DNA from 2 places in the Paeniglutamicibacter selenitireducens genome. Region 2 is predicted to be linked to the other one. Evidence: riboswitches for the same ligand, from Rfam matches in the RefSeq annotation. Region 2 holds a riboswitch; the other holds the start of a gene.
What was found. A riboswitch is a leader RNA that binds a small molecule or an ion and turns the genes downstream of it on or off. The one in region 2 is predicted to bind glycine.

Region 1 (15,379 bases), on a different contig from region 2:
CATCTAGCCGCGCATCTGGCCTGTGCCGGGTGCCCGGGGCTAGCGTTGTCCCATGGACAAGCCGCTTCAGGGGAAGACCGCATTGGTTGCCGGGGCCACGCGCGGGGCGGGCCGCGGGATCGCCGTCGGGCTCGGCGAAGCCGGTGCCACGGTGTATTGCACGGGCCGCAGCACCCGGGGCAGGCGCAGCGAGTACGACAGGCCCGAAACCATTGAGGAGACCGCCGAACTTGTCACCGCGGCCGGCGGGCTCGGCATCGCCGTGGCGGTGGACCACCTGGATCCCGACGCCGTCGCGGCGCTGGTGGCCCGCATCGGGGCCGAGTCCGGCCGGCTCGACGTACTGGTCAACGACGTGTGGGGCGGGGAAAAGCTGATCGACTGGGACACGCCGATCTGGCGCCACGACCTGGGGGACGGGCTGCGCATGCTGGAGCTCGGCGTGAAGACGCACCTCATCACGGCGCACCACGCGCTGGGGCTGCTGAGCCGGAACCCCGGCGGGCTGGTGGTGGAGGTGACCGATGGAACCGCCGCCTACAACCGGGGGAACTACCGGGTGTCCACCTTCTACGACCTGGCCAAGAACGCGCCCCTGCGCCTGGCCTTCGACCTGGCCCGCGAGCTGGAACCCCACGGGTGCACGGCGCTGGCGCTGAGCCCGGGCTGGCTGCGCTCGGAGATGACGCTGGAGGCCTTCGGGGTCGACGAGTCGAACTGGCGCACCGCCACCGCGGAGCACGGCCACTTTGCGGCAATCAGCGAATCCCCGCGCTTCGTGGGGCGCGCCGTGGCGGCGCTGGCCGCTGACCCGCACGTGCACTCACGCAACGGCGGTTCGTTCTCCAGCGGCGAACTGGCCCGCGACTACGGGTTCACCGACGTCGACGGATCGGCCCCGGACTGCTGGCGCTACCTGGCGGAGGTGCAGGACGCCGGGCTGCCGGCGGATCCCACGGGCTACCGCTGAGTGCGCAGGGCGGGAGTGCCGGCTAGACGCGTGCGATGACGATCAGTTCGCCGTCGCCCTCGCCCACGGGTTGCCCGGCCCAGCCGCCGAGCACCCGTTCCACGGTGAACCCGGCAGAGGCAAGTTCCCGGCGCAGGGCGGACTCGCTGCGGAATGCCAGCAGTGCGTCCTCGAATTCGCGGTTGCCGTCGGCCAGGAAGCGGTGTTCGGTGATCCCGACCAGGCCCTTCTCGCGTTCGGCGGCGTCGATCCAGAGCTGGAGCGCCGTGCCGTCGGGCAGCGTGTGGTGGCTGCGGGTGTTGGCCGGGGTCCAGCGTTCCCAGGCGCGGGCCTGCGGGTCCCTCGAGTCGAAGACCAGCCGTCCGCCGGGTACCAGGGCGGCCCGGACATCGCGCAGGGTCCGTGCCCAGTCGCGTTCGTCGGCTATCGCCTGGGCCACGTGCGAGCTCATGATGGCGGTGTCGAAGGACGCATCCGGCGGCAGCGCCGCGGAGGTCCCGTCGATCCAGTGCACCGCGTCGGCCCCGGGCTTGGCCCGGGCCGCGGCGAGCGAACCGGGGTGGGGGTCGACGCCCGTCACGGTGTGCCCCGCCCCGGCCAGTGCGACGGTCAACCTGCCGGTGCCGCAGCCCAGGTCCAGCACGCGGCTGGCGGGTTGCTCGTTGGCGAACGCGAGGAAGAAGTCCTCCGCCGCCGTCCAGGCGTTCTCCGCATCGTAGAGGTCTGCGTGCTGCGCGGGGCTCAGGAATGACTGCATGGACAGAGCCTAGACCATGGGCTCCACGCGATCCCCGATCCGACGGCACTGCGAGTCGGGACATGGTGTGCCTCGGCAAATGGGCGGCAACGAAAAGGAGGGGCGCGGGCCAGCCGGGGAGCAGTTCATGCTTCCCGGCTGGCCCGCACCCCTCCCGGGTGCGTGTGTCAGGCCTGCTTGCGGCGGCGCAGCGCCAAGGCGCCGACACCCAGCAACAGCATCCCGGCGCCGGCGCCGGCCAGCAGGATGGTGCCCTCGGCGCCGGTCTCGGCCAGCTGGCCGGAGGGAACCTTGACCGGGGTGAAGACCTCGACAGGTTTGGTCGTCGGGGTCTTCGGCTTGGTGATGTTGGCGACCGGCTCGATGTCGGTTTCCCCGTCGGTTTCCTCGGAGGGTTCATCGGTGCCGCCGTCGGTCTCCTCGGCGGGGTCTTCGTCGCCGGGAACGAGTTCGCCGATGAAGTTGCCGTCCTCGTCGAGCACGCCCTCCTCGATCAGCTGGGCCAGGGCAACCCCGACCATGAACTGTGCCAGGTAAAGGTCATCCGGGTAGGTGGCCTCCAGGTAGGCGAGCAGCTCCTCGGGGGTGCCGTCGATGAGGAACGGGATGATCGAGTCGACGAAGCCCGCGAAGTCTTCGGATTCCATCGCCTCCACGAGCGGCTCGGCCTGTTCTTCCAGCCACTGGCCGCCCTCGTTGCTGAGCATCCACTCGTTCCACTGCTTCTCGGTCCACTCGCTGGAGCCTTCGGGGAACGTGATCGTGCCGGCGCCGGGGAGAGGTGGCGCGGGGGCCTTCTCCTTGGCGGCGCTCTTCTCCGCTGCGGCAGGCTTGGCGGCCGGAGGGGCAACCTGTCCTGCGGGAGCCTCCGTACCGGTCAATGGAGCGGGCTGTCCGGCGGGGAGGACCTCCGAGGCCGGGGCCTCGGCCGGCACCTCGGCGGGTACCTCCGCCGGAATTTCTGCCGGGACCGGGGTGGAGGCATCGGCCGGGGTCTCGTCTCCCGTGCTTCCTTCCGCGGCGGGCAGTTCCTCGGTCGCCGGGGACGTGGCGTCGGCTTCCGCTCCGGCCGGGTCCGTTGCCGGTTCGCCGGCCGGCGCGTCGGTGCCCGGAGTTTCGTCTGCGGGTGCTGCGGGGACCGCCGGGATCGACGGTGCATCGGCCGGAGCCGGAGCCGGGACGCTCTGGTCGGCTTCCGGGGCGGCCTGCTCGATCTGTGCCGTGGCCGCCGAATCGTCGGCCGGCACGGGCTGGGCGTTGGCGGCGGTGCCCGAGAACACCAGGGCGCCGGCCAGCACTGCTGCACCGACGGTGGACCTCATGGGGTGTGGCATCAAATCATCCTGTCTCGCGGTGATGTTGCCCGGGCAGGGATCGATGGTGGTTCGTTGGTTCACGAACGGCCGACCCCCGGCGGGCGAACGGGTGGTAACCCACTGCCATCGAATCTAGGCGACTGGCACCCTGCGGAGCCAGCCGGGACGCGGCGGGGCGGGGGATCGTTACAGGGTCGTTGCCTTCCGCCGTGCGGTTTTTATGGGCGACGCCGGAGCGGGGGACGTGACCCGAAACCCGGGAAAATGCATCCCACATGCCACGATGGATGAATGCACATCAGCACGGAGCGCCTTGTCCTGCGCGAGTACACCTCGGCCGACCACGACGCGGTGCATGCGTTCGCCTCGGACCCCCGTGTGTGCGTCTTCGTCGAGTGGGGCCCGAACACCCCGGATGACACCCGGGACTTCCTGCGCAGCTGCCTCGCGGAACAACGCGCCGTCCCGCGGCGGACCTACACGCTGGCGATCTGCGTGGAAGGACGGGTGCTGGGTTCGATCGCGCTGATGCCCGGAGCCCCCGACACGGCGCCCGGGGAAACGACGGCGGAGATCGGCTACGTGCTGGCCGCCGGTGCGTGGGGAAACGGCTACGCCACCGAGGCCGCCGCGGCAATGCTCGATGCCGCACGCGACCTCGGGGTGCGCCGCGTGGTCGCGACATGCCGGCCGGAGAACGCCGCCTCCATCCGCGTGCTGGAGAAGTGCGGCATGCGCCGGGTTGCATTGCTGCCCGGGCACAAGGTGATCGACGGCGCCGCACGGGATTCGCTGCTTTTCTCCATCGACCTCTGATCCAATGCACTCCTGCCGACGGTCGGCGGGGCCCGGACCTGTGCCGAAGTGAATCCGTCGGCGGGGCCGTGGCAGGATTGAAACCATGACGATCACCGCAGCCGCAGACGGATCAGCCCTCGGAAACCCAGGACCGGCAGGGTGGGCCTGGTACATCGACGACGACCACTGGCGCGCCGGCGGCTGGGCCCACGGCACCAACAACATGGGCGAGCTCATGGCGGTGCTTGACCTCTTCCGCGCCACGGCACACCGCCCGGAGGAGGAACTGCACATCCTCTGCGACTCCCAGTACGTGATCAACTCCGTGACCAAGTGGATGCCGGGCTGGAAGAGGAAGGGCTGGAAGAAGTCCGACGGCAAGCCGGTGCTGAACCTGGAACTGCTCAAGGACCTCGACGCCGCCATCAAGGGCCGGAACTACCGCTTCGAGTGGGTCAAGGGCCATGCCGGGCACGAGCTCAACGAGGCCGCCGACGACCGCGCCCGCGCCGCCGCCACCGCGTACCAGGCCGGCCGGGAACCCGACGCCGGCCCGGGTCTCGAGGGCACCGGAACGGCAGCGGCCGCCGCGCCGCAAGCAGTAACCCCGCACGCGGAGGTCCCCGCGGACCCCGTGCCTGCCGCGCCAGCCCCGGTGGCTCCGGCACCCGCCGCCGCGCCGGCTCCGGCAAGCGCTGATCAGGCCGCGGACCTGCACATGGTCTTCGAGTTGGAAAGCGAACTGCTCTCACCCACCGTGCGCACCGACCTGGGCGAGATGTTGGCCTTCCTGCACCCCGAGTTCCAGGAGATCAGCCGCGACGGCTCGCTGACCGACCGCTCCACGATCATTGCCGCGCTCGGGGCCGGCCAGCAGCTGCCGGCCGGCGGCTCGCTGCAGGTGCTTGCCGCGAACCCGCTGGGGGCGGACCTGGTGCAGCTGGCCTACCGCCTGCTGGCCGGGAACGACATGGTCCTGTGCTCCTCGTTCTGGCACCGCGTCGACGGCCGCTGGCTGCTGCGCTACAGGCAGGAAACACCCTCCGCCTGAGCGGCGTGCCGCACACCAGGCATCGGCCGGGGCAGCGGGTGTGGGTAATGTGGTGCGGGTGAGCACGCAGAACAACACGCATGTCATGGACCAGCGCTTCGCCCCCGTGGCGGAGCTGATGGCCTCCTTCGCCGCCGAGGACCCGGGGTATTCCGGGCAGCTGGCCGTCTACCAGGAGGGCAGGCTGGTGCTGGACATGGCCGTGGGCCCCGACGCCACGCCCGAGTCGCTGACCGGGGTGTTCTCCTGTTCCAAGGGAGCCGGCGCGATCGTGATGGCCCTGCTGGTGCAGCGAGGCCTGCTGGACCTGGAGGCACCGGTGGCCGTGTATTGGCCCGAGTTCGCCGCAGCCGGCAAGGAGCACCTCACCGTGGCCCAGCTGCTGAGCCACCAGGCAGGGCTGCCCGGGGTTCCCGGCGGCTTCACCCAGGAGGAGCTGCACGATTCCCGGCTGGCCGCTGCCATCATCGCCGCCACACCCCCGCTGTGGAGCGCACCGGGCATCCACTGCTACCACGCGCTGACCATGGGCGTGTTCATGGAGGAGCTGGCCCGCCGCTGTGCCGGGGAAACCCTGCAGCACATCTACGACTGGCGCATCCGCGCCCCGCACGGCATCGACTTCCACCTGGGGCTGCCCGAGGAACTTGAACCGCGCTTCCGCCCGGTGCTTGGTTCGGGCCAGGAACGCCCGGCGGTGTTCATCGACCCCTTCTCCCCGCTGGGCCTGGCGGTGAATTCCACCGGCGGCTTCGACGGGCCCAAGGGACGCAGCTTCGAGATCATGGAGGTCCCGAACGCGCGCTCCATCCGCGAAGCCGGGTCCGCCTCGATCGGCGGGGTGGCCAACGCCCGCGGCCTGGCCCGGCTCTATGCGGCGGTGAGCACCGGGTTCGTCGACGAATCCGGCGACGAGCACGCGCCGCTGCTGAGTGCGGAGACCATCGAGCTGGTGGGCCGGGACCGGGTGTTCGGCCTGGACCGCTCGCACAACAACCCCGGGGCCTTCGCCATCGGCTTCATGAAGCCGCACGCCGCAAACGACTTCGGATCGGCCCGGGCCTTCGGCCACGACGGCGCCAACGGGGCGATCGGTTATGCGGACCCCGCCTACGGACTGGCGGTGGGCTACGTCCCGGCACGTGCGGAGGCCAACGGAACCGGCTCGCGCGGCGGGCAGTTGAGCGTACTGGCCCGCCAGGTCCTGCTCGCCGGGTAACCGGCGGCCGGGCCGCGGCAGGTGGCGTGCCGGGTCGTTAGATGACCTCGGAGTGCAGGTCGGAGAGGTACTGGTCGGCACGGATTTCCTCGAGCCAGGGGATCTGCCCGGGCAGGCCCGCCGAACCATGCGTGACGACGAAGTGCACGGGGACGGTGTACCGGCCGGATGCCGGGCCGGGGTCGCCGATGTTTAGCGGGCGGGCGGCGTCGGGGTCGCGGGTCGCGTCGTGTCCGAAAGCCGGGGCGTCGGTGGCTGCGGGAGTGCGGTGCAGGTTGGGTCTCATGGTTCGAGAGTGCGCCGGAATCCTTGGTGGCGGCTGTGCCGGGGACGCATGGATGCCGTGAATTCCGTCGTGTCGCACGCGGCCGTCGCCTCCGCAGCGCGGGGGGCCGCGAGGGATAGTCTGGTGCCGTGGAATTCCCGAAACGATACCTGGCACTTGGCGACTCCTTCACCGAGGGGATGGGCGATGCGGAACCGGCGCGCCCCAACGGGGTGCGCGGGTGGGCGGACCGCGTCGCCGAGCAGCTCTGCGCCGACCCCGAGTGGGGGTACGCGAACCTGGCGATCCGCGGCAAGAAGGTCCGGCAGGTGGTGGCCGAGCAGCTTCCCGCCGCCCTGGCCCTGAAGCCGACGCTGGTCAGCCTGTACATGGGCGGCAACGACATCCTGCGCCCGAGCGTGGACATCGATGCGTTGATGCAGCGCTACGAGGACACCGTGGCAAAGCTCGCCGGCACCGGGGCGCAGCTGCTGCTGTTCACCGGCTTCGACTCCAACGGCTCGGCAATCTTCGAAAAGACCCGCGGGCGCACCGCCATCTTCAACGAGGGCGTACGCGAGATCGCCGACCGGCACGGGGCCGTGATTGCCGACTACTGGCGCTGGCGCGAGTTCCAGGATTGGCGCTACTGGGCCACCGACCGCCTGCACATGGGCACCGCGGGGCACACGCTGATGGCCCGGAAGGTCCTCGGCGTGCTGGGCCGCGAGACGGGGATCGAGGTGCCGGAGCTGCCGCCGATGGTCGTGCGGACCCGCGCCGAAAGAATGCGCTCCGATGCCGCCTGGGCCAAGGAATTCCTGGCCCCGTGGGTCAAGCGCCGGCTGACCGGAACCTCCTCGGGCGACAACCTCGCCGCCCGGTACCCCGGTTTCGTTTCCCTGGGCCCGGATGGCGCCCGGGGCACCGCGCTTCCCGCATAGGGGGAGCCGGGCGGCATCCCGCCGCTGGCCAAGGACCGCGGCGGCGTGGTTGGCTGGGGGCATGACTCAAGAGGCAGTGCAGCATGACCAGGAACCGCACGATGCAGGGGTTGCGGCACGGCTGAACTGGTTGCGCGCCGGGGTGCTCGGGGCCAACGACGGCATCGTGTCCGTGGCGGCCGTGGTCGTCGGCGTGGCCGGGGCCTCCACGGCCACCGGGCCGATCGTCGCTGCCGGTGCGGCCGCGGCTATCGGCGGTGCCATCTCCATGGCACTGGGGGAGTACGTCTCGGTCTCCAGCTCGGCGGATTCCCAGCGGGCGCTGATCGAGAAGGAACGCCGGGAACTCGAGGAGATGCCCGAGGCCGAGCTGGAGGAACTCACCGCGATCTACCGCTCCAAGGGCCTGAGCGAGCACACCGCGGCACAGGTTGCCAAGGAGCTGACGGCCCACGATGCACTATCCGCGCACCTGGAGGCGGAACTTCACCTCGACGAGGACGAAGTGGCCAGCCCGTGGCATGCGGCGTTCGCCTCGGCGATCGCCTTCTCCATCGGGGCGGCGCTGCCCTTCGCGACGGCCGTGTTCCTGCCCGGACCGCTGAAGATCCCCGTCACCTTCATCGCGGTGCTGCTGGCGCTCGCCGTCACCGGGGCGCTGGGCGCCAGGCTCGGCGGCGCGCCGATGCTGCGCCCGACCTTGCGGGTTCTGGTCGGCGGTGCCGCAGCGCTGGGTGTCACGTTCGCGATTGGTTCCTGGCTGGGCGTCTCCGGGGTCGTTTAGCTGGGGCACGCACGAAAAGGTCCGCGGGGCGGATGCCTGGTGGCATCGTTCCCGCGGACCTTTTGTGTTTGGTGCCCTGCTTGGTGCCGGGGCTAGACGGCAACCTTCAGTGAGGTGTTCCAGTTGAAATCGGCCAGCGCCGGGTTGACCTGCATGGCCATCATCAGGAGCTGGAAGCCCTCGAGCTCGCGGGCATGGTGGATGCCGCCGACCTCAAGGGGGCGCATGCCTGCGGCAGTGGCGAACTCGGCTACTGCGGTGCGGGCCGCGTCGTCGCCCGCGATGAACACGTCCTGGGTCGAGGCGTCGGCGTTGCCGGCCGTCAAGGGTCCGGCGAAGTTGGTGTTGAATGCCTTGACGACGCTGGCGGAGGTGAGAGCCGCGATTTCCTCGGCGGCGGAGCTGCCGTCGGCGGTGGTCAGGGTGTCGAAGGTGGAGAAATCGACGGGGTTGGAGATGTCGACGAGGACCTTCCCCTCCAGTGCGGCGCCCTGTGCCACGACGTATTCCTTCGAGGCGTCGAAGGGCAGCGCCAGGATGACGATGCCGCCGGCCGGCGCCTCGGTGGTGTTTCCGGGCACGGTGTCCGCCCCGAGCTCCGCGGCCAGTGCCTCGGCGGCCGCGGTGTTGCGGGCCAGGACCTGAAGGTTCTTGCCTGCGGCGAGTACGCGGGTGGAGAGCGCGCGGGCCATGTTGCCGGTTCCGATGATGGTGATGTCGATTGACATGGTGTCCTTCTTTCCGAAGATCCTGGAGAGGAATTTCTTCACGGTGTCCTCAAATTTGTTTTGCTTGAACTTTCAAGTAAAACACTAGACCCAATTGGTTGAAGCGTCAAGTGTTTGGGGTGAAATATCTGTGTTGCATGTGCGTGTCCATGGAAAACCGCATTCTGACAAGGGTTTGGATGCTCCGTGTTGTTTAGCTCACGCATCGCCGGTAGGATGGATATCGTGCCTCGCAGGGGGCATAGCCACTGACATGCGGCGGGAGAGTCCCGCACAACGTACGTTGGTCGGGCGCCGTAGGAGCAATTCCTCCCCGGGAAACTCTCAGGCCCCCGTACCGCCGCGAAGAGGCAACTCTGGAAAGCAGCAACACCGCCACGGCGGTGCGGCTCACCGAAGGTGCAAGCATTTGTTTCGCCGACAAGCGAAGCGGTGCGGAAACTCTCAGGTCACAGCAACAGGGTCGGGGAGGAACTTGCAGCTCGTTCGGCGTGCGCGCACGCCGATGACCCAATGGAGTTCCCCATGACCGTGACCCCGTCCGCAGAGTTCGTCGCCCGCCACATCGGCCCCCAGGGCAGCGACATCGACACCATGCTTGCCCAGCTTGGTTATTCCTCCCTCGACGAACTCGTCGATACGGCCGTTCCGGCCGACATCCGCCAGAGCGAGCCCCTGAACCTGCCCGACCCGCGCACCGAAGCCGAGGTCCTCGCCGACCTCCGCGTGCTCGCCGGCAAGAACGTCATGAAGACCCAGATGATCGGACAGGGCTTCTCTGACACCTACACCCCGCCGGTGATCCTGCGCAACATCCTGGAGAACCCGGCCTGGTACACGGCCTACACCCCGTACCAGCCGGAGATCTCCCAGGGCCGCCTCGAGGCACTGCTGAACTTCCAGACCATGGTCATGGACCTGACCGGACTGCCGATCGCCAACGCGTCGATGCTCGACGAGGCATCCGCCGTCGCCGAGGCAGTGCTGCTGATGCGCCGCGCCAACAAGGCCAAGGCCACCGCCAAGACCGTGCTCGATGCAAACCTCTTCCCGCAGACCGTTTCCGTGGTCCAGGGCCGCGCGGACGCACTCGGCTTCGAGGTCGAGATCGCCGACCTGACCGCGGGCCTGCCCGAGGGTGAGATTTCCGGCATCGTCCTGCAGCAGCCGGGCAACGACGGCGCCGTCGTCGACCACACCGCCATCATCGCCGCCGCCAAGGAACGCGGCGCCATGGTCACCGTCGCCGCCGACATCCTGGCGCTGACCCTTATTACTTCCCCGGGCGAGCAGGGCGCCGACATCGCCGTCGGCAACACCCAGCGCTTCGGCGTACCGCTGTTCTTCGGCGGCCCGCACGCAGCCTACATGGCAGTGCGCAACGGCCTGGAGCGCGCCCTTCCGGGCCGCCTCGTCGGCGTCTCCAAGGACGATGCGGGAACCCCCGCGTACCGCCTGGCCCTGCAGACCCGCGAGCAGCACATCCGCCGCGAAAAGGCCACCTCCAACATCTGCACCGCCCAGGCGCTGCTGGCGATCACCGCCTCGATGTACGCCGTGTACCACGGCCCGGCAGGCCTCAAGCGCATCGCCCAGCGCACCCACAACCACGCGCGCACCATCGCCACCGTGCTCGCCGGCGCCGGCCTGGAACTCGCCGCGGGCCAGTTCTTCGACACCGTCCAGGTGAAGGTCGCCGACGTCGAGACCATCATCGCCAAGGCCGAGGATGCGGGCATCAACCTGCGCCGCGTCGACGCTGGCACCGTGGGCATCTCCACCGACGAGACCACGACGACCGCACACGTCGCCGCCATCGCCGCCGTCTTCGGCATTGCCGGCGAGGGCTTCAAGGCCGAGGGCTTCGAGCTGGAAACCGGGCTGCTGCGCACCAGCGACTACCTGACCCACCCGATCTTCAACACCATCAAGTCCGAAACCCAGATGCTGCGCTACCTGCGCCGCCTCTCGGACCGCGACCTGGCGCTTGACCGCACCATGATCCCGCTGGGCTCGTGCACCATGAAGCTGAACTCCACCGCCGAGATGGAATCCATCTCCTGGCCGGAATTCGCCTCCATCCACCCGTTCGCCCCGGAGCACCAGACGGAGGGTTGGCGTGAGCTGATCACCGACCTGGAGGGCCGCCTGTCCACCATCACCGGCTACGCCGGCGTCTCCCTGCAGCCGAACGCCGGCTCGCAGGGCGAGTACGCGGGTCTGCTGGCCATCAGCGGCTACCACCGCGCCAACGGCGACGACCAGCGCAACGTCTGCCTGATCCCGGCCTCGGCCCACGGCACCAACGCCGCCTCGGCCGTCCTGGCCGGCATGAAGGTCGTCGTCGTGAAGACCGCGGCCGACGGCTCCATCGACGCCAACGACCTCGACGCGAAGATCGCGGCAAACCAGGACGTCCTGGCAGCCATCATGATCACCTACCCGTCCACCCACGGCGTCTACGACCCGGACGTGCGCGAGGTCTGCGACAAGATCCACGCAGCCGGCGGACAGGTGTACATCGACGGTGCCAACATGAACGCGCTCGTCGGCCTGGCGCAGCCGGGCAAGTTCGGCGGCGACGTCAGCCACCTGAACCTGCACAAGACCTTCTGCATCCCGCACGGCGGCGGCGGACCGGGCGTTGGCCCGGTTGCCGTGGCCGAGCACCTGGTGCCGTTCCTCCCGGGCGATGCCACCGGCACCTACACCGTGCGCGACGGCGTCCCGGTCGTGGCAACGCTCTTCGGTTCGGCCGGCGTGCTGCCGATCTCCTGGGCCTACATTGCGATGATGGGCGGCGAAGGCCTGACCGACGCCACCAAGACCGCGATCCTCTCGGCGAACTACATCGCCAGCCGCCTGAACCAGCACTTCCCGATCCTGTTCACCGGCAACAAGGGCCTCGTCGCACACGAGTGCATCCTTGACCTGCGCGAGCTGACGAACAAGACCGGCGTCACCGCCGAGGACGTTGCCAAGCGCCTGATCGACTTCGGCTTCCACGCCCCGACCCTGTCCTTCCCGGTGGCCGGCACCCTGATGGTGGAGCCGACCGAGTCCGAGGACCTGGGCGAGATCGAGCGCTTCATCGAGGCAATGATCGCGATCCGCGGCGAGATGGAGCAGGTCCTGGCCGGCGACTTCGCCATCGAGGAATCCCCGCTGCGCAACGCACCGCACACCGTGGCTGCCGTCGTGAACACCGCCTGGGACCGCAAGTACACCGTCGAGCAGGCCGCCTTCCCGGTGCACGCCCTGCGCGTGGACAAGTACTTCCCGGCCGTGGGCCGCATCGACGGCGCAGGCGGGGACCGCAACCTGATCTGCTCCTGCCCTGCCCCCGAAGCCTTCGAAAACTAATTCCGCCACTCATTTGTGAGCCCCACGAAAGGTAGCTTGATGAGCGACCCGAAGAAAACCTCCCTGCATGCCCAGCATGCGGAACTAGGCGCATCCTTCACCGACTTCGGCGGCTGGGACATGCCGCTGAAGTACGGTTCGGAATTGGCCGAACACAAGGCAGTGCGCTCCACCGCCGGCCTCTTCGACCTCTCCCACATGGGCGAGGTCTGGGTCGAGGGACCGGACGCGGCAACCTTCCTGAACACCGCACTGGCCGGCAACATGGCCGTGATGAAGGTCGGCAAGGCCAAGTACTCGGTGATCTGCAACGCCGAAGGCGGCATCATCGACGACCTGATCACCTATCGCCGCGGGGACGAAAAGTTCCTGGTCGTGCCGAACGCCGGCAACGCCCCGGTGGTTGCCGCGGCACTGGCCGAGCGCGCAGCGGGCTTCGACGTCACGGTCACCGACGCGTCGGCAGAGACCTCGCTGATCGCCGTGCAGGGCCCGGCCGCCGTGGCCATCCTGCACGAGGTCGTCGAGGAATCCGCCAAGGCCCTTGTCTCCGACATGAGCTACTACGCGGCCGACGAGACAACCGTCGCCGGCATCGACATCCTCCTGGCACGCACCGGCTACACCGGTGAGGACGGCTTCGAGCTGTACGTGCCCAACGCACAGGCCCCGGAACTCTGGGCCGCGTTGATGGCTGCCGGCGAGGGCCACGGGCTGATCCCCGCGGGCCTTGCCTGCCGCGATTCGCTGCGCCTCGAGGCCGGCATGCCGCTGTACGGCAACGAGCTCTCCCTGGAGGGGAACCCGTTCGAGGCCAACCTCGGCCCGATCGTCTCCTTCAAGAAGGAAGAGAACTTCGTGGGCCGCGAGGCACTGGAGGCCATCAAGGCCGAAGGCGCCAAGCGCGTGCTCGTCGGCCTCAAGGGCCTGGGCCGCCGCGCCGGCCGCGGCGGCTACCCGGTGGTGAAGGACGGCGTGCAGGTTGGCACCGTCACCTCCGGCCAGCCGTCCCCGACGCTCGGCTACCCGGTCGCCATGGCCTACGTCGATCCGGCATTCACCGAAATCGGCACCGCGCTGGACATCGACCTGCGCGGCAAGGCCGAGCCGTTCGAAGTCATCGCACTGCCGTTCTACACCCGAGCCAAGTAACGTTGTCGGTGGCGGGGCACGGCACCCGCGCCGGACCCCGCCACCGATCAACCGGCTACCAGCCTTACCCACATTCTTTGAGAGGAAACATCACTATGAGCAAGGTTCTTGCCTCCCTGCGCTACTCGGCCGAGCACGAATGGGTCGACGCCTCGACCCCGACCAAGGTGGGCATCACCCAGGTTGCAGCCGACGCCCTGGGCGACGTGGTCTACGTCGACCTTCCCGAGGTCGGCTCCGAGGTCACCGCCGGTGAAACCTGCGGCGAAGTGGAATCCACCAAGTCGGTTTCGGACCTTTACGCACCGGTTTCCGGCACCATCGTCGAGGTCAACCAGGACGCCATCGACAACCCGGCGATCCTGAACGAGGACCCGTACGGCGCCGGCTGGCTGTTCACCGTCGAGGTCTCCGAAGAGGGCCCGCTGCTCTCGGCGGCTGACTACGCCTCGGCAAACGGCGGCGACGTAGCGTGACCGCAACGTTCGAATCCCTGGCCCCGGCGTCCCTGACCCAGGACATCGGCAGCCTCGATCCGGAGATCGCGGAGCGCATCGACGCCGAGCTGGCCCGCCAGCAGCGCGGCCTGGAAATGATCGCCTCGGAGAACCACACCGCGTTGGCAGTCATGCAGGCGCAGGGCTCGGTGCTCACCAACAAGTACGCCGAGGGCTACCCGGGACGCCGCTACTACGGTGGCTGCGAAGAGGTCGACGTCATCGAGACGCTCGCCCTGGAGCGCGTGAAGGCGCTCTTCGGAGCCGAGTTCGCGAACGTGCAGCCGCACTCCGGCGCACAGGCCAACGCGTCGGTGATGCACGCGCTGATCCGCCCGGGCGACACCATCATGGGCCTGAACCTGGCCCACGGCGGACACCTGACCCACGGCATGAAGATCAACTTCTCCGGCCGCCTCTACAACATCGTCCCGTACGGCGTTGAGGAGGACACCCTGGTGGTGGACATGGACAAGGTCGAGGCCCTGGCCATCGAGCACCAGCCGAAGATGATCGTCGCCGGCTGGTCCGCCTACCCGCGCCAGCTCGACTTCGCCCGCTTCCGCGAGATCGCCGACAAGGTCGGCGCGTACCTGTTCGTCGACATGGCGCACTTCGCCGGCCTGGTGGCCGCCGGGCTGCACCCCTCGCCGGTCCCGCACGCGCACGTCGTCTCCTCCACCACGCACAAGACCCTTGCCGGTCCGCGTGGCGGCATCATCCTGACCAACGACGCGGACATCGCCAAGAAGATCAACTCGGCGGTGTTCCCGGGACAGCAGGGCGGCCCGCTCGAGCACGTCATCGCCGGCAAGGCCGTGGCGTTCAAGATCGCCGGGACCCCGGAGTTCAAGGAGCGCCAGGAGCGCACCCTGGCCGGTGCCCGCATCCTGGCCGAGCGCCTGAACGCCGCGGACGTCGCGGCCAAGGGCATCAGCGTGCTCACCGGCGGCACCGACGTGCACCTGGTCCTGGTGGACCTGCGCAACTCGGAGCTGGACGGACAGCAGGGCGAGGACCTGTTGGCGAAGGTGGAGATCACGGTGAACCGCAACGCGGTGCCGTTCGACCCCCGCCCGCCGATGGTCACCTCCGGCCTGCGCATCGGCACCCCGGCACTGGCAACGCGCGGCTTCTCCGAGGCCGCCTTCGTGGAGGTCGCGGACATCATCGCCGAGACCCTCATCGCCGGTTCCGAAGAGAACAACGAGGCGACGCTTGCGGCCCTGAAGGACCGCGTGCACGCCCTGGCCAATGCACACCCGCTCTACCCGGAGCTGGAAAACCTGGCCTAGCCCCCGGCCGCCAGTTGCATCGCTGCGAGTCCGGGATTCACAAGATCCCGGGCTCGCAGTGTTTGTGCACAGGGTCGTGGCGCGCGTCACATGCGTGCCGATCCACCTCCCACCACACCGTCCCCGCGACGGTACCTCATGAAGGAAGTCATCTCGTGGCCATCAGCGTCTTCGATCTTTTCACCGTCGGCATCGGACCCTCGTCCTCGCACACGGTCGGCCCCATGCGCGCCGCACACG
Region 2 (15,379 bases):
ATTCGAGCACGTCCATGGGAAGCCGCGATGAAATGCGGACCTTGGGCAGGCCCAGGGACTGGTAGAGGGGTCCGCGCTGGGCGCGTTCCAGTTCGATCTCCAGCGCGGCCCGCTTGGTCGGCGGCGCAGCACCGAGCAATTCGTCCAGCCCTACCCCGAAGACTGCAGCCAGCGACTTGAGCATGCTCAACTTGGGTTCGCGTTTGCCGTTCTCCATCAATGACAACTGGCTCGGTGCCGTGCCCACGGCTTCGGAGAGGTCGTCAAGGGTCATCGACTTGGCCTTGCGCAGGTGTCGGATCCGCCGGCCAAGGGAAATGATGTCCAGCGCTTCGGCATCTTCCGGCGAGAGGACACTCTTCTCAGGCAACGCCGGCCGGTTCCATGTGGGGGTGCTCACGTTTTCAGAGTACGGGAAGAAACAGAATACTTTCCAACATGTGACCCTGTTTTTCGGGCGCAGAAGTGCCGCAATGCGCCCATTGGGAAAAGAAACGTCGTTCGCTTGGCCCCGCCCCCGGAATTTCCGGCCTGGTTCCAACCTCCATCGGCGCCCGAAAATCTAGAATTAAGATACCGACCGAAGGAACGGTGAGCACCATGAAAAACATGCGATTCCGCCCGAGGAGCCCGTCAGCGAATATCTCCCGGCTGGGTTTCCCCGCGCTTCACGGATCCGCTTCAAGCCCCGGCCTTCCACACCTGGCGGGAGCCCAGATTCCGGGCCCGGGGACCGGCCACGTCCTATGCGGCGAAGACGGCCGGCCAGCCGATGCCGCCGCAGATCCATGGGAGATTGAAGGCCACCAAGCACACCGTGGCGGGTTCCAGAGCTTCCTGAGGCGTGTACTGGGCCGCTGAACGGCACAAACAAGACCACCTCGATAGGCCCGCCACCTTCTGGTTTTGTGACGGGCACCGGTTGCGCGTCCTGGCTGTGCCCCATCCCTGAAAACGTTGAAGCCCCGGCTCGGTAAGCTCGTGACATGATCGATTTCGACAATTCCTCCATCTTCAAGCTCAGCCCGTGCAACCCCGGTGACGTTGCAGGCGAAATCATTCCCCTCTTTGTACAGGGTGAAGAACTACTCGCAGCATTCAAGGGGGTGCGCGACTACGTGGTCTTCACCAACAAGCGGCTCATTGCGGTCAATATTCAGGGCATCACTGGCAAAAAGCGCGATTACACGTCGCTGCCCTATTCCAAGGTTCAGGCGTTTTCGGTGGAAGCCTCCGGAACATTCGACCTCGACGCCGAGCTGGACCTGTGGTTCAGCGGCCTGGGCAAAGTTCGGCTTGAATTCAAGGGAAATGTCGACGTTCGAGCTCTCTCGCAGCTCATCGCTTCCTACGTCCTGTGACGTGGCAGGCCGGGGCCCAACGGGATCTGGCTACCGTACCAACAGCATCGCAGTAGTTTGGTAGACGACCTCCGGAATCATTGCGGGTATCGGGCAAACAGACGTCGGGGCCGCACCCATTGGGTGCGGCCCCGACGTCTTGCATCATTGGATTGAGCCAACTGCTACTTAGCGACCGACTCCGGGAATTCCGACTCCTCGACGCCAAGCCCAGAATTGAAAGCCGCAGCTGCCTGCCGCTCTTCCTCGACCTTCGCAGAGTGCAGTACGCGCAACGCTGCGTGCTGCGGGTTGCGACGCAGCAGGCCGTATCCGATACCCAGGGCCACGAACCAGAGCGGGGTGAAGAGCAGCGCTGACAAGGTGTCCGGCTGCGTGGTCAACGCCCACAGGATGAAACCGAAGAACGCCAGGACCACGTACGGCATGAACGTTCCACCGGGCATCTTGAATTTGCTCGCCGCGTGCAGCTGCGGGCGGCGCTTGCGGTAGACCAGGTAGCTGATCAGGATGATCGACCAGACGAACATGAAGCACAGCGCAGACACGGTGGTGACCAGGGTGAAGGCCTCAGCCACGCCACCCTCTGCGTAAAGCAGCACTACGCCCGCAAGCAGGAACGTGCAGGAGAACAACAGTGCGTTGCGCGGGACCTTGGTCCGCGAGAGCTTTGCAAAGGCCTTGGGTGCGTCGCCGTCCTCGGCCAGCCCGTGGATCATCCGCGACGTCGAATAGATGCCGGAGTTTGCACTCGAGGTTGCCGAGGTGAGCACCACGAAGTTCACGATGCCGGCGGCACCCGCCAGGCCGGCCAGGGCGAACATGGCCACGAACGGGGACTCCTCGGCGCTGAAAAGGTTCCACGGCTGGACAGCCATGAGGATGACCAGCGCACCCACGTAGAAGAAGAGGATGCGGACCGGGATGGAGTTGATGGCACGCGGCAGCGTCTTTTCCGGATCCTTGGTCTCGGCGGCGGTGGTTCCCACCAGCTCGATGCCGACGAATGCGAACACCGCGATCTGGAAGCCGGCAACGAAGCCCATGAAGCCCGTCGGGAACATCCCCTCGCCGCTCCAGAGGTTCGTGAAGGACGCGGTGACGCCGTTGTGCTCGAAGCCCGTGATGACCATGACCAGGCCGATGACGATCAGCGCGCCGATGGCGACGATCTTGACCAGGGCAAACCAAAACTCGGTCTCACCGAAGTTCTTGACACTCGGCAGGTTGAGCGCGATCAGCAACAGGATGCAGCCTACGGCCGGGATCCACAGCGGCAGGTCCTTCCACCAGTAGGCCACATAGTGGGAGATCGCCACGACATCGGCGATGCCCGTGACCACCCAGCAGAACCAGTAGGTCCAGCCGGTGAAGAACCCGGCCCAGGGCCCGAGGATGTCACCGGCGAAGTCGGAAAAGTTCTTGTAGTTGGTGTTGCTCAGCAGCAATTCGCCCATTGCCCGCATCACGAAGAAGAGCATGAAGCCGATGATCATGTATACGAAGATGACGGAGGGTCCGGCGACGGAGATGGTCTTGCCCGAACCCATGAACAGGCCGGTGCCGATGGCCCCGCCGATGGCGATCAGTTGGATGTGGCGGTTGGAGAGCCCTCGCTCAAGATGGGGCGTGGAACTGTTGTTGCTCATGCTGTTGCCTTCCAGATGGGTGCTGGTGCTTCGGTGGCGGGACGTGGGCGTTTCGCACCATCAAGTCCGCGGCATTGTTCTCCGAGGCCACCGTTTCCGCGCCGACGCACTTGCAGGAGAGCGCACAGGGTGCGCGCGGCGGACGCCGGACCGGTCGGTGCCGGATCCAGGGTACGGCCCGCGGGCACGCCAATGTACAACCGGGCAGTGGCTTGGGTGGGTGGCATCTTGGAGGAACTCCCGAATCGCGTGCGGGCGATGCCGCACTGTTCTTGGATCCTCCCCAATCTGTTGACGTACCTGAGAGTTTCCATCCCGGCCCTCGAGGGGGGGACTTGCTCCTTCGGTGAGCACGGATTCCACCGTGCTGCTTTCCAGATTCGCCTCTTCGTGGCGGTGCGGGGGCCTGAGAGTTTCCTGGGGAGGAATTGCTCCTACGGCGCCCGTCCATGGCGTGAACGGGACTCTCCCGCCACGTGTTAGCGGCGATAGCTTGTGACTGCTGTCACAACGTACGCCTGTTGCGGCCACGAACGCAACTTGTTACGCCGACGCTCCGGCAACTGCAGCGGAAACAATTTTCCGACTTGGCGTGAAGAAGATTCGTGGCGACTTCACATTCCGGGCACGATTCGTCCATTGCGACGCAGTCCGATCGGCGATGGCCTTCCAGACGCGTGGCGACAACTCGCCGGAGGTGCGCTTTCCGGTCCTGGCAACTACGCGGTGATCAAAGTGCGGTGGCCGCCTCCCAACAACGGGGGGCGGCCACCGAGAGCTTTTGCTGCTGGCTACTTCGTAGCCCAGAGCGCGGACTCGTCATCGAACGACAGGGTTTCCGTCACGCGTACCTTGGCATCGACAACCGCGGCCGCCGGAACATCGAACACCACTTGGTACGTGCCCTTCCCGCCATTGCGCAGGGTTGGCATGTCGGTTGCAGGCTTTGGCGCAACTGCCATCGAAGCGGAGGAAGTGTCATAGATACGAGCATCGGAACCGAGCAGTTCAGGCGACAAATCGATCCAGGCGTCACCCTCCTCGTCACCGTTGTAGACAACCGAAAGTTCGACGAGCACGTACTGGCCATCGGCCTTTTCGTTGAACTGGTTGGCCTTCGCGATTTGCTTCGCAGCATCGAGCACCACGGAATCCACCGTCACCGTGTACTCGCCAACCTCACCCGACTGCCCGAGCGCAAGCACATTCGATTCATCGGCGGCCTGTTCAACCACTTTTTTCGGTGCTGCAACCTCACCGTCCGATGCATCCTCGATGGCAGTCGCGACGGAATCCAACGCGGCAGAATAGGCCGCCTGGGTGATGAATACCATGGCGATCGAAACTACCGCAATGATGGTGGATGCGATTCCCAGCCCCTTGCCGCCGTTGCGCTTGATGGCGAAGACCAGCGAGAAGATGCCAAGGGCCAGGGCAACAATCCCGAGGACTGCAGCGAAATTGTTGATGATCGGCACCCAGGACAGCGTCAGGGCCACGATGGCGATAACCAACGCGGCAACACCCAGCCCCTTCCCTGCTGCTGATTTCGGAGCGGGTGCTTGCGGTTGAGGCGCCGGTGCAGGCGCAGGTGCGAGCTGATTTTCCATAGACATGTTCCCCCATGTGAATGAGGCGCCGAACGGCGCCGGAATGTTGACTGCCGCCTCGGGTACGTACCTGCAGCGCCGGTCTGGATCGTTAGTTGACCCTTCAATAAGGGTAGTGGTGGCCGCCCACGATTTGGATTGGCGACTCGATCCAAAGACCAGTTCTTCCCAAGCCAGTAACAGATTCAACCCATAGCGGGTACGACCTCGCCCTCCTTGAGACCACAAGCGTTGGGCCATCTGGATGACCACAGACCCATTCAGGACCCTTCATGGAAAACCCACAGCTGCTTTCCTGCATCGAATCAGTCCGTTTGTTCGTTGGACCAAATATAGACAACCTCACGAGACACTAACGGAGTCCCTTGCCCTTGTTCCGAACTGCACCCAAGGCCTGCGCCGACACAACCTCGAAGGCTTTGCTCCCCAATGCCTCGTCGAGCACGTTGTCGCGCCGCAGGACTGTTGTGTTGTTGGGAATCGACGGGGCCGGCAAGACCACCGCCGCAAATGCGCTCGTTGCGGGGATCCGGGAGAGCGGCGGGCGCGCCCAGCTCTTGCGCAATCCCGCAGGACGACGTTGGATGTCCCGCATGGCATCGCGGTTCGGTACAGCGTTGTCACCAACCTGGGCCAACCGACTTGAATCGTTGATTCGATCCGTCAACGTACTCATCGCCCAGGCACGCGCCTTCGTGTATCCCGGCGCCACTGTCATGGACCGGCATTTGGCCTGCCAGCTCGTCCTGCGCTCGGTTCGCGGCTTGCCGCAGGGCCGTCTCCTGCAATGGATCATACGAGTGCTTCCGCGCCCGGACTCGGTCATCCTGATCGACGTCCCAGCAGAGGTGGCGCATGCCCGAATCGTCTCGCGCGGCGAAGACAGCGAAACGATGTCGTACCTCACCTCTGCCCGTGCGGCGTACCTGGAGATTGCCTCAGTCAGAGGCTGGAACATTGTCGACGGCTCATCCACTCCGGACCAGGTCGCCCGCGACGCGCTTCGGGCCGCACTGCACGACGCCTGATCCGCAGCCGCCCGGTCGCCTCCAGGCCCGGCCTAGCCGCAGTGGCTGCCGGCATTCCCACCAAGGATGACCAACCCTTCCCTGCCGACCTGGAAAAGTGCAGATCAGGGATTCTTCAGTTCTCAGAAATTTCCTCCGGTTCTTCGGCTGGTTCGTGAGCCAAACCACTCGTTTTCGGTTTCGTCCGATGAATCCCGGGACGAGTCGCCTCATTTTTCGCAAACGCGAAGAACTGCAAATCTTTCCTCCAAAACCCTCTGGCAGGGGCTGGCAAAGTGCGGAAATGTAGTTCCCACGCAGAAAGAACGCCGGAACAACCTACCGGGCTCGACGAAGATGTCGACCCCGAACCGGCACCGGCAACCAGCAAGGAGAAGGCAATGACCGAGCAGAACTCGACCGAGAACCGTATCGCAGCAATTGAACAGGATTGGGCAACCAACCCCCGCTGGAACGGCGTTACTCGTGATTACTCGGCAGCAGACGTAGTGAAGCTGCAGGGATCGGTGCAGGAAGAGCACACCCTGGCAAAGCGCGGCTCCGAAAAGCTCTGGAAGCAGCTCACCGAGGAAGCACCGACCGGCGGCTACACCAACGCACTGGGCGCCCTGACCGGCAACCAGGCCGTTCAGCAGGTCAAGGCCGGCCTCCGCGCCATTTACCTTTCCGGTTGGCAGGTCGCAGCAGATGCAAACCTTTCCGGCCACACCTACCCGGACCAGTCGCTCTACCCGGCCAACTCGGTTCCGCAGGTCGTTCGCCGCATCAACAACGCACTGCTCCGTGCGGACCAGATCGAGCACGCCGAAGGCATCAAGTCCGTTGAGGACTGGCTGGTACCGATCGTGGCCGACGCCGAGGCCGGCTTCGGCGGCCCGCTGAACGCCTACGAACTGATGAAGTCGATGATCTCCTCCGGCGCCTCGGGCGTCCACTGGGAAGACCAGCTCGCTTCGGAAAAGAAGTGCGGCCACCTTGGAGGCAAGGTCCTCATCCCGACCCAGCAGCACGTTCGCACCCTGAACGCAGCTCGCCTGGCCGCGGACGTCGCCAACACCCCGTCCGTAGTCATTGCACGCACCGACGCCGAGGCAGCAACCCTGATCACCTCCGACGTCGATGACCGCGACAAGGAATTCATCACCGGCGAGCGCACCGCGGAAGGCTTCTACAAGGTCCGCAACGGCATCGAACCGTGCATCGCCCGCGCCAAGGCCTACGCACCGTACTCCGACCTCATCTGGATGGAAACCGGCACCCCAGACCTGGAACTTGCCCGCAAGTTCGCGGAGGCAGTCAAGAAGGACTTCCCGGACCAGATGCTCTCCTACAACTGCTCCCCTTCCTTCAACTGGAAGAAGCACCTGGACGATGCAACCATCGCCAAGTTCCAGCGCGAACTCGGTGCCATGGGCTTCACCTTCCAGTTCATCACCCTCGCCGGCTTCCACGCCCTGAACCACTCGATGTTCGACCTGGCTCACGGCTACGCCCGCGAAGGCATGACCGCCTACGTCGACCTCCAGGAGCGCGAGTTCGCTTCCGAGTCCCGCGGCTACACCGCAACCAAGCACCAGCGCGAAGTGGGCACCGGCTACTTCGACGACATTGCAACAGTTCTTAACCCGAACGCATCCACCCTGGCTCTGGTGGGATCCACCGAAGCCGGCCAGTTCCACTAAGCACACCACGGCGGTTTCCGCCCCGGTGTCCCGTGGGGCCGGCTGAACACAGCCGGCCCCACGGGGTTAAACCCGTTTCAATGACACCCCAGGCACATCGCCACCCACCATTCTTGATTTTCGAAGGAGTCCAGCCATGAACGATCCCATCACCCTGAACGGTATTACTTTGGTCGCTGCGCCGGTTCGCCGGCAGGAAGAGGTCCTCACGCCTCAGGCGCTGGACTTCCTCGCCCAGCTCCACAAGGCATTCGACGGCCGCCGCGCCGAACTGATGCAGACCCGCCAGCTGAACCGTGCCCGCATCGCCAACGGCGCCGATCCGAAGTTCCGCCCGGAAACCAAGCACATCCGCGAGGACAGCTCCTGGCAGGTCGCCCCCATCGCCCCGGGGCTCGAGGACCGCCGCGTGGAAATCACCGGCCCGACCGACCGCAAGATGACCATCAACGCCTTGAACTCCGGCGCCAAGGTCTGGCTCGCCGACATGGAGGACTCCTCCACCCCGAGCTGGTCCAACGTCATCAACGGCCAGCTGAACCTGCGCTCCGTGCTGGACCGCAACATCGATTTCACCTCCCCGGAGGGCAAGGAGTACAAGCTCGCCGGCGAGAAGCTCACCGACCTGCCCACCATCGTTGTCCGTCCCCGCGGCTGGCACCTCCCGGAGAAGAACCTGCTGGTTGCCGGCAAGCCGATGTCCGGCGCCCTTGTCGACTTCGGCCTGTACTTCTACCACAACGCCCAGCGACTGATCTCGCAGGGCCGTGGCCCATACTTCTACCTGCCGAAGATCGAAAACCACCTCGAGGCCCGCCTCTGGAACGACGTCTTCGTCCTGGCCCAGGACCTGGTCGGAATCCCGCAGGGAACCATCCGCGCCACCGTCCTGATCGAGACCATCACCGCGGCCTTCGAGATGGAGGAAATCCTCTACGAACTGCGCGAACACGCAGCGGGCCTGAACGCCGGCCGTTGGGACTACATCTTCTCCATCATCAAGAACTTCCGTTCCCGCGGCCCGCGCTTCGTCCTCCCGGACCGCGGCATGGTGACCATGACGGCACCGTTCATGCGCTCCTACACCGAGCAGCTGGTGCGTGCATGCCACCGGCGCGGCGCCATGGCCATCGGCGGCATGGCGGCCTTCATCCCGAACCGCAAGGACCAGGCCATCAACACCGTGGCCTTCGAGAAGGTCCGCGCCGACAAGACCCGCGAGGCCAACGACGGCTTCGACGGTTCGTGGGTTGCACACCCGGACCTGGTTCCGGTGGCCCGCGAGGTCTTCGACGCAGTCCTGGGTGACAAGCCGAACCAGCGCGACCGCACCCGTGAGGACGTCACCCCCGACGACAAGGAACTGCTGAACGTTGCAGGCACCGAAGGCAAGATCACGGAAGCCGGCATCCGCAACAACATCGAGGTCGGCATCCGCTACATGGAAGCCTGGCTGCGCGGCAACGGCGCCGTGGCCATCCACAACCTCATGGAGGATGCCGCCACCGCCGAGATCTCGCGTTCGCAGATCTGGCAGTGGATCCAGCAGGCCGCCATCACCGATGCCGGCGAACTGATTTCCCGCACCTGGGTGGAGGACCTCACCGAGGAGGAGTTCGACAAGCTTTCACGCTTCGAGGGCGACCGCTTCGACGAGGCACGCGAGATCTTCGAGGCTTGCGCCTTGCGTGAGGATTTCCCGACCTTCCTCACCGTCCAGGCCTACAACCGCTACCTGCACGAGGCCAAGGCCCCGGAAAAGGTCAGCGTCTAACCCACCGGATCTTTGGCGGCGGGGTCGAGGGGCAAGCGCAACGACGCGACAACCCCTCCGATCCCGCCACCAGGACACAACTTCATAAACTTCGATAGTCCCCACCGGCAGAGCTGCTTAGTGCGGGGACTTTCGTTCTTAACGACGTGTCTGCCCGCTGGTCCGCGAGTTTCAGCGGACATCGCAGAAACCCGGGCCCGCGGCACGCCCGAACGAGGGGTGCCGGAAGGCAAGCCACATCGCCGGGACAGCTCCCCACCCCGTCTCGGGTCATCCCGTCATCGCGGAAAGGCGCCGGACGGAACGGCCCTCGAGAATCGCCCGGGCGGCACCTCGACCCGCCACATGGAACAGCAAGCCGGAACCGCCCCTGGCGCGCGCCGGGGGACGGGAATTTCCGGCACGCAGCCTGCGGGATCCCGGCTGGGTGTCCGGCTGGGTGTCCGGCCCGCGACACCTTTCCCGGGCATCGTCCGCCCCTACCTGCGTGGACGTGCCGTCGACGTCCGGGCCGGTCCCGGCGGGGTTGGATGGGTTGGGACCGGAAGGTAGGGGCCGGAGCCGTGGAACCGCGTGGTGGGCGTTGCCTGGGCACAAGGCGGCAGGGGCCGGGCTGCAATTTCTGCAACCCGGCCCCTGCCGTCTCTTGTTGTTTAGCGGGCTCCCGTCCTGAAGTTCCAGGACTTGGCAGTCAGCTTGTTCGACCGGGAATCCTTGATGCTGCTGGACACCTTCACCGTGTAACGGGTGTTGGCCGCGAGCTGGGACCTCGGATTGATGGTTGCCGTGCGCGTGCTGGCCTTGTAGCTCACCACGGCCGACACGGTGGAACCGGAGGACGTCGTCAACCGGACGCTGCCGGAATTGACGCCGCTCACTGCTTCACTGAACTGCACCGTGACGTTGCCGCTGCGCGAGACGCTGGTGGCGTTGGCGCCCGGCGTCTGGCGTGCGATCGTCGGCACGGGATCGGTGGTGAAGCTCCAGGTCGTTGCCGCCAGGGAGTTGCCACCTGCATCCCGGATGCCGCTCGAGAGCCGCACCGTGTAGCGGGTGTTGGCCGCCAGGGTTGCCGACGGGTTCAGCGTCGCGGTCCGCGAGGCGCTGTTGTAGGTGACAACGGCCCCCACTGTCGCGCCGCTCGGGCTTGTCAACCGAATGTTGGTGCCGTTGGCCCCGGTTACTGCCTCGCTGAACGTCGCCGAGATGTTGCCGGTGCGCGAGACGTTCGTGGCGTTGGCCGCCGGCGTCCGGCCCGTCACCGTTGGCACGGCGTCGGTGGTGAAGCTCCAGGTGGTGGTGGCCAGGGCGTTGCCGCCTAGGTCCCTGATGCCCCCGGAGAGCCGCACCGTGTAGCGGGTGTTGGCCGCCAGCGTCGCCACCGGGTTCAGCGTCACGGTGCGGTTGAGCGCGTTGTAGGTGACAACCGCCGTCACCGTCGCGCCGCTCGGGCTTGTCAACCGAACGTTGGTGCCGTTGGCCCCCGTCACTGCCTCACTGAACGTCGCCGAGATGTTGCCGGTGCGGGAGACGTTCGTGGCGTCGGTGCCCGGCGTCCGACTCGTCACCGTGGGCGCAGCGTCCGTGGTGAAGCTCCAGCTGGTCGCCGCCAGTGCGTTGCCGCCCCCGTCCTGGATGCCGTTGGTCAGCGACACCGTGTAGCGGGTGCCGGTGGCCAGGTTGGCATTCGGGTTCAGCGTGGCGGTGTTGGTTGCCCCGTTGTAGCTGTAGGTGGCCGCCAGCGGTGCCCCGTTCGGGCCTGTCAGCTGCATGGTGGCGCTGCCGGTGCCCGTGACCGTTTCGCTGAAGGTTGCCGTGACGTTGGTGCCCACCGCGACGTTCGTCGCGTTGGTCGCCGGCGTCCGGGCGGTGAGCGTCGGTGCCGGGTCAACCGGTGCCGCCGCCGTGGTGAACGACCACTCGGTGGCCACCAGTGCGGTGCCCCCGGCGATGCCGATGCCGTTGGTCAGCTTCACCGTGTAACGGGTGCTGAAGGCCAGGTTGGCGTTCGGGTTCAGCGTGGCCGTCCCGTTGGCGTAGCCGACCGCCGCGGGGATGGTGTCGCCGGCCGGGTTGACCAGCGTCATGGTGCCGGTTCCGACTCCGGTGACGGCCTCGCTGAAGGTCGCCGTGACGTTGGTTCCGACGGCAACGTTTGTCGCGTCGGCTGCCGGCGTCCGTCCGGTCACCGTCGGGGCAGACCCGGCGATGGTGAAGGACCAGCTGGTGGCCTCGAGCATGTTGCCCTTGGCGTCGCCGATGGTGTTGGCCAGGGCCACCGTGTAGCGGGTGTTTCCGGCCAGGTCGGCGTTCGGGTTCAGCGTGGCGGTGCGGGTGGCGGAGTCGTAGCTGACGGCCGCCGGGATGGCGGTGCCTGCCGCGTCGGTCAGCGTGACAGAGGTGCCGTCGACGCCGTCGACGTCCTCGCTGAACGTTGCCGTCACGTTGGAGCCGGCCGCGATGTTCGTCGCGTCCACTGCCGGGGTCCGCTCCGTCACCGTCGGGCTCGTGGTGTCGTTGAGGACCACCGTCTGGTCGGTGAACTTCAGCTGTTCCACGTTGGTGATGCGGTCGGTCCCGTCATCGCCGGTGCCGCCGCTGTGGACGACCGTGGTGACGCCGTCGGGCGCGGTGGTGATGGTGTATTCGGAGCGTGCACCGGAGAAGTTCGCGGTGTCCACATCCAGGTCCGCACCGGTCGAGGTGAGGATCTCCCGCACGATGGCCACCTTGCCCGGGTCGATCTCGCCGGACATGATGTCGGCCTGCAGCTCCTTGAGCGAGGTCGCCGTCCGGGTTTGGGTGGCCGGGTCGTTGACGTCGGTGCGGACGCTCAGGCGGACGTTGAGCCACTTGTCGCCGTCGATGACGTCATCCGCGCCGTTGCCCCAGATCTGGTCGCTGCCGGAACCGCCGATGATGATGTTGCCTTCACCGAAGGTGATGGTGCCCGGGGGCAGCAATTCACGCAGGCCGTCGATCCTGGCGATGCCCTCGGGGCTCAGCACGTTGCTGGCGCCCGGGACAGCGACTTCCGCGTCGGGTTCGGAGGGAACCACGTCGTTGCCGCGCAGGATGTCGTCCTTCTCCCAGCCGGAGAGCGCCTCGACCAGCAGGAACCTGTCCTTCAACTGGTTCGGGCCTTCGACGATGATCATGCGCATGTCGGAATCGCCGCGCTCCACGGACCGGGCGTGGGTGACCCAGTCGAAGCCGTAGACGCCGTGGTTGCGCTCGATGCCGGGGCCGGCGACCATCACGTCGTCGCCGCCTTCGGCGTCGTAGTCGTCCTCGCCGCTGTCGCCGATGAGTACGTCGTGGCCGGGGTTGTTGACGTCGTCGAAGAACGGTGCGCCGGAGTCGCCCTGGAGCAGGTCGTTGGAGTTGCCGCCCTCCTCCCAGTCGTCGCCGCCGCCGCCGAACACGGTGTCCGGTCCGTCGCCGGCGAGCACCAGGTCGTTTCCTTCGGCCGCGAAGTGCTCGTTGCCGTTCAAGCCGCCGTTGGAGAAGTCGTCCCCGTCGCCCGACATGATGATGTCCAGGCCGGGGCCGGCGTCGATGGCGTCGTTGCCGGGACCGCCCTTGAGGACGTCGTCGCCGTGCGAGTCGGTGATGATGTCACGGCCCTCGCCGCCGAGGACGGTGTCCGCGCCGTCGTTGCCCTCGACGACGTCGTTTCCGTCGTTGCCCCAGACGGTGTCGTTGTCGATGCCGCCCCAGATCCTGTCGTTGCCCGCGGTGCCGTTGAACGTCGACTGGGCGTTGAGGCCCGGGCGGTCAACGGTGTTCGAGACGCGGTAGCGGATGGTTCCGTCGGCCATGCGCATCAGCAGTGCCGATTCGTCGCAGACCGAGGCGGGGTCGTCTGCCACGGCGTTGGAACCCGCGGTTCCGGTGCCGAGGTTGTCCAGTTCGAACTCGCAGTCGGCGACCGCGAAGACGTCCGCCTTCAGCGCCTTGGCGTCGGTGTTGCGCATGATCAGCTCGGCGAAGGAGTTTCCTTCGAGCTGGGTGCGCAGGTTCAGGCCCGAAGTGCGGGAGAGGTAGTACAACCGGTCCCCGTCCTGCAGGTCCGTCATCTGGCGTTCGAAGATGTAGTTGAAGGTGGAGCCGAGCAGGCCGCCGAAGAGGTTCTGCGACTCCGCCAGGCCACCGACCCACAGGTCGATGCCGTCGACGCCGGTCTTCGACACGCCGCCTGTCGTTGCCCATTCCCCGGAGCTGTTGACGAAGTCGTAGGCGTCCACCGGGGTGGCGGCGTCGGTCGGCTTCATGTCGAAGAGCAACTGTGCCGCGGCGCGCTTTGCGTCGATGGTCGTGGCGCCCTTGATGCTCGGGTGGGTGCCGTAGGCGGCCATGAAGTTGACCACCGAATCGGGGTGCTTCATGCCCTGGCCGAAGTCGACCCAGCTGGTGTACGGCTTCAGCGAGGACTCGCCGCTGGTGCGGTAGAGCTCCTTGCGGAAGTTGTTCAACGACGGGACGCCGGTGTCGCGTCCGCGGGCGATGTTCAGCGTGGCGAGGTCAAGCGGCAGGCCCAGCACGTTGTTGCGCAGGGTGTCGGTGACGAACTCGTCGAGCTCCGCGCCGACCTGGTCCGACATGCCCATGGCGATGGCGCCGGCGGCCTGTTCGGGGCTCAGTGTCGCGTCCCCGTTGGCGTTGTAGGCGGCCGGGTTCAGGAAGGCCTCAAGCAGCGGCATGCCGATGTCGGTCCCCGAGTTTGTCGTCCGGTCCACGGTGTCGGTCAGCATCGAGTGGCCGAACCGGTAGGTGGCATGCGCGAACTCGGCCTTGATGGCCGGGTTGATGCCGGTGTCGGACTGGGTGAACACGTTGAATGGGTTGATGCCCGGCTGGATCTTGCGGGCGAAGTCCTCGAAGACGATGTGCTGGTATTCCATCTCCGTGACGAAGCGGGCCGCCTGGAAGATGCGCTCACCGTTCCATTCGCCGTTGGCGAGTTTCCATTCGTTAAGGTCCAGGTTCAGCGAGGCCAACAGGTCCTTCATGTAGCCGGTGAGCCGGTTGTGTTCGGAGTGGAAGACCTGGTGGATCGCCGTCAGGCCGATGTTCTCGTTGACGCGGCCGTCGCCTGCGATGAAGTGGATGTCAAGCATCTCGTCGTCGTAGGTCCCCGCCGCCATGGGCGAGGTCGGCGTCCCTGCGGTGTCGTTTGCGTCCGCGGTCAGCGCCGCACCCGTCTGCCCGTTGAAGGGGTTCGCGTTGTGGGCGATGTCGTCGAGGAAGGCGATGCCGATGCGCTGGACGTTGGCGGGGGGTGCCACCGGGGTGGCGAGGTTGCCCTCAACCAAGTCGTTGTCCGTCGTCACGTACTGGGGCAGGCCGTTGGGTCCGCGCAGGAACCGTCCGTACTGGTCGGTGGCAAGCATCGGGATGTCCGCGATGTCCCCGTCAGAGAGCTGCAGGCCGAGCGTCGATGCCGCCTGGGTCTTGATGCCGGCCCATGTTGCCATGCCGCCCGCCGCGCCCTCGATCATCTTGCCGGTGGATACCGGCTTGCCCTCGAACAGCTTGTATTCGCGCAGGAACACCTGCTGCGAGGAGTGCGAGCCGTAGGTCTGGCTCTGGTCGACCCACGGGGAGTCGGTGTTGGTGGAGTCCTGCACGTCGTCTTCGGTACCCAGCACGCCGTCCGGGCCGGGCTGGTTCTCTGCCCGGTTCAGGATCATGAAGCGCTGGTTGGCCGGGACCTTGCCCTCGAGCACCAGGGGGTCGTCCGCAGCCAGCGGGACCATCACGATGTTCTTGGTCTTCTTGGTGAAGTCGACGCCGTGGTCGAAGAACTGGCCGAACAAGGCGAACATGCCGTTGTACGGCGGCGAGAGGCCGAAGTCGGTGGTGATGTTCGGGATGTCGAGCGTCTCGCCCTCGGGCACGCAGTTGGCCGGCACACCGGGGGCCTCGCAAGGAACAGCCGTCGGGCCGTCGTTGACGGTGCGGTGTGCCTTGCCGGCGGCAGCGATGGCCGCGGGGTTCGACGGGGTCTGGTCAACGATCACGTTGCTGATGAACCGCGGTTCCGCGTCGCTCAGGCTGGTGTTGACTGACTGATAGGAACCCTCACCCAGGCTCGTCCCGTTGGGGGCGATCTTTGTCGCCATGCGCCACTGGGGCGGAGCCAGTCGCGGCATGGCCAGGCTGGCCGCACCGAAGTGGCCCTGGTTTGGAACCAAGTTGTTCTCGGAGCCGTCAACCGCACGCAGCCCGTAGGGCAGCAGCGCGTTGGCGATCTGGTTCGGGCCCGAGCCCAC

Region 1: another riboswitch for glycine. It lies ahead of gcvP (aminomethyl-transferring glycine dehydrogenase); the one in region 2 lies ahead of cycA (D-serine/D-alanine/glycine transporter).

The regions. Positions count from the first base shown of each region.
Region 1 covers NZ_JBPULF010000007.1:208,221-223,599, reverse strand. The annotation lists gene ACSYDW_RS13665 (SDR family oxidoreductase) at 53-970, shown strand; gene ACSYDW_RS13660 (class I SAM-dependent methyltransferase) at 993-1,727, opposite strand; gene ACSYDW_RS13655 (LPXTG cell wall anchor domain-containing protein) at 1,895-3,061, opposite strand; gene ACSYDW_RS13650 (GNAT family N-acetyltransferase) at 3,335-3,859, shown strand; gene ACSYDW_RS13645 (RNase H family protein) at 3,945-4,892, shown strand; gene ACSYDW_RS13640 (serine hydrolase domain-containing protein) at 4,951-6,111, shown strand; gene ACSYDW_RS13635 (hypothetical protein) at 6,149-6,397, opposite strand; gene ACSYDW_RS13630 (SGNH/GDSL hydrolase family protein) at 6,526-7,320, shown strand; gene ACSYDW_RS13625 (VIT1/CCC1 transporter family protein) at 7,382-8,104, shown strand; gene ACSYDW_RS13620 (NADPH-dependent F420 reductase) at 8,197-8,832, opposite strand; glycine riboswitch at 9,082-9,182, shown strand; gene gcvP (aminomethyl-transferring glycine dehydrogenase) at 9,358-12,195, shown strand; gene gcvT (glycine cleavage system aminomethyltransferase GcvT) at 12,235-13,347, shown strand; gene gcvH (glycine cleavage system protein GcvH) at 13,443-13,823, shown strand; gene glyA (serine hydroxymethyltransferase) at 13,820-15,139, shown strand; gene ACSYDW_RS13595 (L-serine ammonia-lyase) at 15,295-15,379, shown strand, end outside.
Region 2 covers NZ_JBPULF010000010.1:21,605-36,983, reverse strand. The annotation lists gene ACSYDW_RS15745 (helix-turn-helix domain-containing protein) at 1-400, opposite strand, end outside; gene ACSYDW_RS15740 (PH domain-containing protein) at 987-1,361, shown strand; gene cycA (D-serine/D-alanine/glycine transporter) at 1,526-3,010, opposite strand; glycine riboswitch at 3,395-3,492, opposite strand; gene ACSYDW_RS15730 (DUF4190 domain-containing protein) at 3,802-4,620, opposite strand; gene ACSYDW_RS15725 (hypothetical protein) at 4,973-5,257, opposite strand; gene ACSYDW_RS15720 (nucleoside/nucleotide kinase family protein) at 5,148-5,648, shown strand; gene aceA (isocitrate lyase) at 6,029-7,330, shown strand; gene aceB (malate synthase A) at 7,467-9,104, shown strand; gene ACSYDW_RS15705 (Ig-like domain-containing protein) at 9,758-15,379, opposite strand, start outside.